Chitinophaga varians: one gene and its partner. The protein of the gene in region 2 interacts with the protein of the main gene of each other region in a pairwise test. Links are inferred from orthologs where the notes say so. Each region holds a gene or a part of one and is shown on either strand. Other genes may lie near its edges.

The links.
Region 1: the proteins of HGH92_RS05435 (region 2) and HGH92_RS06730 interact in binary tests that used the Escherichia coli proteins (3 or more experiments, as listed by UniProt). The link is inferred for Chitinophaga varians from one-to-one orthologs.

What each region holds. Positions count from the first base shown.
Region 1 is NZ_JABAIA010000001.1:1,668,409-1,671,605, reverse strand. What follows is about bases 259-3,125. They hold HGH92_RS06730 (nucleotide exchange factor GrpE), read right to left. Parts: upstream 2,056-3,125; coding sequence 1,462-2,055; downstream 259-1,461. Other genes in these bases: HGH92_RS06725 (class I SAM-dependent rRNA methyltransferase), read left to right, coding at 2,165-3,125; dnaJ (molecular chaperone DnaJ), read right to left, coding at 259-1,354. In the rest of the region: HGH92_RS06740 (class I SAM-dependent methyltransferase), read right to left, coding at 1-67; more of dnaJ, read right to left, coding at 188-258; more of HGH92_RS06725, read left to right, coding at 3,126-3,197. UniProt on the Escherichia coli protein: Participates actively in the response to hyperosmotic and heat shock by preventing the aggregation of stress-denatured proteins, in association with DnaK and GrpE. It is the nucleotide exchange factor for DnaK and may function as a thermosensor.
Region 2 is NZ_JABAIA010000001.1:1,343,464-1,346,710, forward strand. What follows is about bases 186-3,102. They hold HGH92_RS05435 (Nramp family divalent metal transporter), read left to right. Parts: upstream 186-666; coding sequence 667-2,538; downstream 2,539-3,102. Other genes in these bases: HGH92_RS05430 (metal-dependent transcriptional regulator), read left to right, coding at 186-591; HGH92_RS05440 (MFS transporter), read right to left, coding at 2,548-3,102. Also shown: more of HGH92_RS05430, read left to right, coding at 1-185; more of HGH92_RS05440, read right to left, coding at 3,103-3,247. UniProt on the Escherichia coli protein: H(+)-stimulated, divalent metal cation uptake system. Involved in manganese and iron uptake. Can also transport cadmium, cobalt, zinc and to a lesser extent nickel and copper. Involved in response to reactive oxygen.

The DNA of each region.
Region 1 (3,197 bases), 320 kb from region 2 along the record:
CCAGTTTGGAAATATGCCGGAATACTTTGGTGAGCCGGTTCTCGAACATCTGCAGTTTGGAATCCATCTTATTCTGATATTTGTTATTTGGCTATTTAATCATTTAAAAGCGAAGACCATAGCGAACAGAAATCCGCTATGGTCTTCGCTTTTAATAACTAAATAAAAAAATATTCAAATAGTAAAATCAACTAAATATGTCTCTGACTTTTTCAAAGAAGCCTTTTTCCGATTTTTCGGGATTGGGTTTGAAGTTGTCAGAAGTCTGGAGTTTGTCGAGCATGGCCCGTTCGTCCGCGCTGACATGTTGCGGTGTCCATACGTTTACATGTATGAGCTGGTCGCCTTTTTCGTAGGAGTTGACAGAGGGGAATCCTTTGCCTTTGAGGCGGAAGATTTTACCGCTTTGTGTTCCTGCGGGTATTTTGATTTTTGCTTTACCGTCGATGGTGGGTACTTCCACCTGTGTGCCGTAAACGGCATCGGGGAAGGATATATGCAGGTCGTAGGCTACGTTAAGGCCATCGCGCTGCAGTTCCGGATGTGGCTCTTCTTCGATGAGAATGAGCAGGTCGCCGGGGGCGCCGCCTCTTTCGCCGGCATTGCCTTTACCGCTCATGCTCAGCTGCATGCCTTCCTGTACGCCTGCCGGGATGTCGATGCTTACCATTTCTTCTCCGTACATGCGGCCTTCACCTTTACAGTGGCCACATTTGCTGGTGATGATCTGGCCTTCACCATGACAGGTGGGGCAGGTGGTAACGGTCTGCATCTGGCCGAGGAAGGTTTGGGTCACCTTTCTCACCTGGCCGGAGCCGCCGCAGGTGTTACAGGTCTGGAACGCGTTTTTATCTTTAGCGCCCAGGCCGCCGCAGTGCTGGCAGGGAACGTATTTTTTTACTTTGATTTTTTTATTGGCGCCTTTGGCGATTTCCTCGTAGGTCAGGCGGATTTTCACGCGCAGGTTGGAACCGCGGGTACCACGACCACGACGGCCGCCGCCGCCAGCACGGCCGCCGCCGAAGAAGCTGCCGAAAATATCGTCATTACCGAAAATGTCACCGAAATTGGAGAAGATGTCTTCCATGTTCATGCCACCACCTCCAAAACCGCCACCACGGCCGCCGTTCATGCCAGCATGCCCGAAACGGTCATATTGTGCCCGTTTGTCAGCATCGCTTAATACCTCATAGGCTTCGGCTGCTTCTTTGAACTTTTCTTCCGCTTCCTTATTGTTGGGATTGCGGTCAGGGTGAAACTGCATGGCCACCTTGCGGTAAGCTTTCTTGATTTCATCCTGGGAGGCGGATTTGGAAACACCCAGTATTTCGTAATAATCTCTCTTGGTAGACATTATAAAATCACTTATAACCGGTGCCAGGCACCGGTTTTTTTCAGTAAAAAAATTGTTTTACATCTGCACAGGCGATCGCTGCGATATATGCCACATCGTCACGCCCATTATTTACCCACTATCACCTTGGCATGACGGATAAGCTTGTCATTCAGGTAATAGCCTTCCTGTAATACGTCTACCACTTTACCCTGAAGATCTGGCGTAGGGGCCGGAATCTCGGTAATGGCGTCATGAAGGTCAGTATCAAAGGTGGCGTGCAGGCTTTCCATAGGTTTCAGTCCTTTGGCCTGCAGGGTGGTCTTCAACTTGTTGAATACCAGGTTTACCCCGTCTTTGAGCGCAGTGATATCGTTGGCAGTGCTCAGCTGTTTGGCAGCCCGCTCTGAATCATCCAGTACGTCCAGCAAAGATATGATAACTTCTTTACCCGCTGTTTGCAGCAGCTCCAGTCTTTCTTTGGCGGTGCGTTTACGGAAGTTGTCAAACTCAGCCTGCAGACGAAGGTATTTATCCCGCATTTCATTCAGTTGCTGATCTTTTTTGATCAACTCCTCTTCAGGTTCAACCTCTAATGCATTAGTCATATGAGATGTTTCACTGATATTTTCTTCAGCATTGAAATCAGGCATGCCTTTTTCGTTTTCTCCAGCATTGTTTGCCTGTCCGTTTGTCTGCATGTCTTGGTCTTTTTCTGTCATAATTGTAATGATTATCTGCAATTGTGCTTAGTCAATTATTTTGCCAACCCCGGTTTGGCCGCCAAAAAGACAGATCTTCTCTGTACCTTTGCGGTTCGAAATAAAGTCAATGACCAAGGTTTTTTTAAAGAAACAGATACAAAACAGGGTATTACTGGGCCATCCCTGGATTTTCGGCAATGAAGTGTCCGAAATCAAAGGAGAGGTAGTGCCGGGTGATATCGTGGATGTTCACACCCATCAGGGCTCTTTCCTCGGCAGAGGGTATATCAACCCACAGTCCCAGATCCTGGTACGCCTGCTGACGCGCGATAAAAGCGAGGAAATCAACCCCGAATTTTTCTACCGCCGTCTTCTCAAATGCTGGCAATACCGGCAGAAACTGGGTTATGTGGAAAACTGCCGCCTCGTTTTCGGGGAAGCTGACGATCTGCCTGCCCTGGTAATCGATAAGTTCAACGACTACTTTGTACTGCAAACACTGGCGCTGGGCATGGAAAGATGGAAGCCTGCCATCGTGGAGGCGCTCAACCGCATCTTTTCACCGAAAGGCATCTATGAGCGGAATGACGTGCCGGTAAGGGAACTGGAAGGAATGGAGCAACAGAAAGGCTTCCTCAGCGCACCCTTTGATACCAATGTCATCATCAACGAAAACGGGCTGAAGTTCCATGTGGACATCGTAAACGGCCAGAAAACCGGCTATTTCCTGGACCAGCAGGACAACCGCCGCGAAATACGCCAGATCGTGAAAGACGCCAACGTGCTGGAAGCGTTTTGTTATACCGGCACTTTCTCCTGCCACGCAGGATATTATGGTGCTAAAAGCGTACTGGGACTGGATATTTCAGAGCATGCCGTGGAAACTGCCCGCCGCAATGCGGAGCTCAACAACCTGCAGGATGTGTGCAAGTTCCAGGCGGTAAATGCTTTCGATCAACTGAAACAATATACCCGGGAAGAACGCAAATTTGATGTGGTGATCCTTGATCCGCCGGCTTTCACCAAGAGCCGGGAGAATATCCGGAAAGCCGTTACCGGTTATAAGGAAATTAATCTCAGGGGTATGAAACTGCTCAATCAGGGCGGTTTCCTGGTCACAGCTTCCTGCACCAACCTGGTATCACCGGAACTCTTCCTGG
Region 2 (3,247 bases):
GTTACCACCAACGGACTGGCATACGAACTGGACACCAAACCGGCCTCTGTAACCGACATGGCTAAGAAGTTAAAAGAGAAACAACTGATAGACTATGAAAAATATAAAGGCATCACCCTGACCACGGAAGGCCGCAAAACCGCCCTGCAGATTGTGCGCCGTCACCGGCTGTGGGAGTGTTTCCTGGTAGACAAGCTGGCTTTCAGCTGGGAAGAAGTGCATGAGCTGGCCGAAGAACTGGAACATGTGCGCAGTGAAAAACTGACCACCCGGCTCAGTGAATACCTGGGCAATCCGACGGTAGATCCGCATGGAGACCCTATCCCCGATGCGCACGGCCGGATGGCCAAACCACGCCCGCAGACTTCACTGGACCAGGCCAACGCCAAGCGGCTCGTGGTCACTGCCGTTACAGACCAGTCAGTGGCCCTGCTGGCCTTTCTGAACGCCAAAGGTATCCGCCTCGGCACGCAACTGGAAATTGTCACGCATTATGAATACGACAATTCCATCGAAATAAAAATGAAACACGCGCCTTCTCTCACCATCAGTGAGCAGGTGGCTAAAAATATCATGGTAAGACCCGTTTAAAAAAATTACGAATTACGAATTACGGCCAACAAAGGAGCCCGCATTCGTAATTCGTAATTCGCAATTGAATTAATTATGGACTACAATCGTGCAACGTCGCTGAGTGAGGTACATCAGAGCATAGATACCAGCAATAAATCAAAGTGGAAAAAGCTGTTCGCCTTTTTCGGGCCTGCCTACCTTGTCAGCGTAGGCTATATGGACCCCGGCAACTGGGCCACCGACCTCGCCGGCGGCAGCCAGTATGGCTATAAACTGATATGGGTACTGTTAATGAGCAACCTGATGGCCTTGCTGCTGCAAAGTCTCAGCGCCCGGCTGGGCATCGTTCGTGGCCGCGACCTGGCACAGGCCAACAGGGAAACATATCCCCGCAGCGTCAACTTCATCCTCTACCTCCTGGCGGAAGTGGCCATTGCGGCCACCGACCTGGCGGAGGTGCTGGGCATGGCCATCGGGCTGCAACTGCTCACCGGCCTGCCGCTGATATGGGGCGTCAGCCTCACCGTACTGGACACGTTCCTGCTGCTTGTATTACAACGTTACGGCATCCGCAAAATGGAAGCCTTTATCGTGGCGCTCGTGGCCATCGTAGGTGTTTCCTTCATGGTGCAGCTGGTCATGGCCAAACCGGATATGCGGGAGGTGGCACAGGGCTTCATCCCTTCCATCCCCGATAATACCGCGCTGTATATTGCTATCGGTATCATCGGCGCCACCGTGATGCCGCATAACCTTTACCTGCACTCCGCACTGGTGCAAACACGTAAGATCAAACGGGACGACGCAGGCATCAAACAGGCGCTGAAACTCAACTTTGTGGACAGCACCATCGCGCTCAACCTCGCTTTCCTTGTCAACGCCGCCATACTCATCCTGGCAGCAGCAGTATTCTTTAAAACCGGACGCACGGACATTGCGGAAATACAGGACGCGCATCAGCTGCTGGAACAGTTACTGAGCAGTAAGCTCGCGCCCATCCTCTTCGCCGTGGCGCTGATTGCCGCAGGACAGAGCAGCACCGTGACCGGCACCCTTGCCGGGCAAATCATCATGGAAGGTTACCTGCACCTGCGCATCAATCCATGGCTGCGCCGGCTGCTGACCCGCCTGCTGGCCATCGTGCCGGCTTTCCTGGTCATCCTTATCGCCGGGGAAAACCAGGTAGGCGCCCTGCTGGTCTTCAGCCAGGTACTGCTGAGCATGCAGCTGGGCTTCGCTATCATCCCCCTGATCCACTTCGTGAGCGATAAACACACCATGGGCAAATTCGCCATCAAACCCGTCACCAAAGTACTTAGCTGGGCCATCACTGCTTTGTTGGTATATTTGAATATGCGCATGGTGTACACAGAAGCAATGGGCTACATTTCCGGCAACGGTAATGTTTTCATCGACGGCATCATCATCCTGGCCTCTGTCGGCTTTGTGGTGCTGCTGATCGTAACCGTGATATACCCGCTCATCAGCCGCTACCGCCAGGAAACGTCCGGCGGTATCCATACGCCGCAGGTGTCCCTCGGAGAACTGGAAAAGCCTGAATACAAACGCATCGCCATGGCGCTGGAGTTCAGCAAAAAAGACGAACAGATCATCTCTAATGCCATTGCTCACGGTAACGAGCATACGGAGTACCTGTTGATACACATCGTGGAAAGCGCGTCCGCCAAATACTTCGGTACAGAATCCGACGACTTCGAAACACGCAAGGACCAGGAACAGCTGGACACCTACCTGGCGCTGCTGAACAGCCGCGGCATCAAAGCCCGTGGCATGCTCGGCTTCCGTCACCGTGCCAAAGAAATTGCCCGCATCGTCAACCATGAAAAAGCAGACTTCCTCGTGCTCGGCGGCCATGGCCACAAAGGCATCAAAGACTGGATATACGGGGAAACGGCCAACCAGGTACGCCACTTTGTAAAAGTACCGGTGCTGGTGGTGCAGTAACTGCTACGACTATACGATTTTATATTTGTTTTTCGACGCTACTTCGTGCATTTCGAACCGGCGCACCAACAGCACCAATACGGCGGCTATGGCTGCAATAACGGCTACATACAATGCGATGTCACGTATACTTACGAGCATGGCTTGCAGATGCAGTTTCTTTTGTACCATGGCCTGCGCCGCCAGCGTAGCGTGCTGCACGTCCATCCCGTGTGAAAGGTATAAAGCCCTGAAACTGCCCAGCTCCCTGCCGTACAACGGATTATCGGGAGTGAGGCTTTCGGACAGCCAGGAGGCATGGGTAACAGTGTCCCTGAACAACCAGTTGCTGTACAAAGCGTAACCGGCAAAGGAACCGATAATGTACCGGAAGGATAAACTGCCCATCACCCGGTGGCCATTCATACGCCGCGGTATATTGGTGGCCGCAAAGGTGGAAAGAGTGGTCAGCACCAGGCCATAAGCCATGCCCTGCATCCCGTACGGTATCACCAACGCTTCAAAGGCAGCCGCAGTTTGAATATTATGGCTGAAAAGATACAGCGAGCCGCTATACAGCATAAAACCAATGCTCAGCATGACACGCCGTTGTACCCCTTTGTAAAGCAGCCAGCCGGTCAACGGGAAACTGATCATATAAGCACACAACGTGATAACAGCCATCTGCGACAAGTAATTTTCCTGCTCCCGGAAATTATACCCGGCGTAA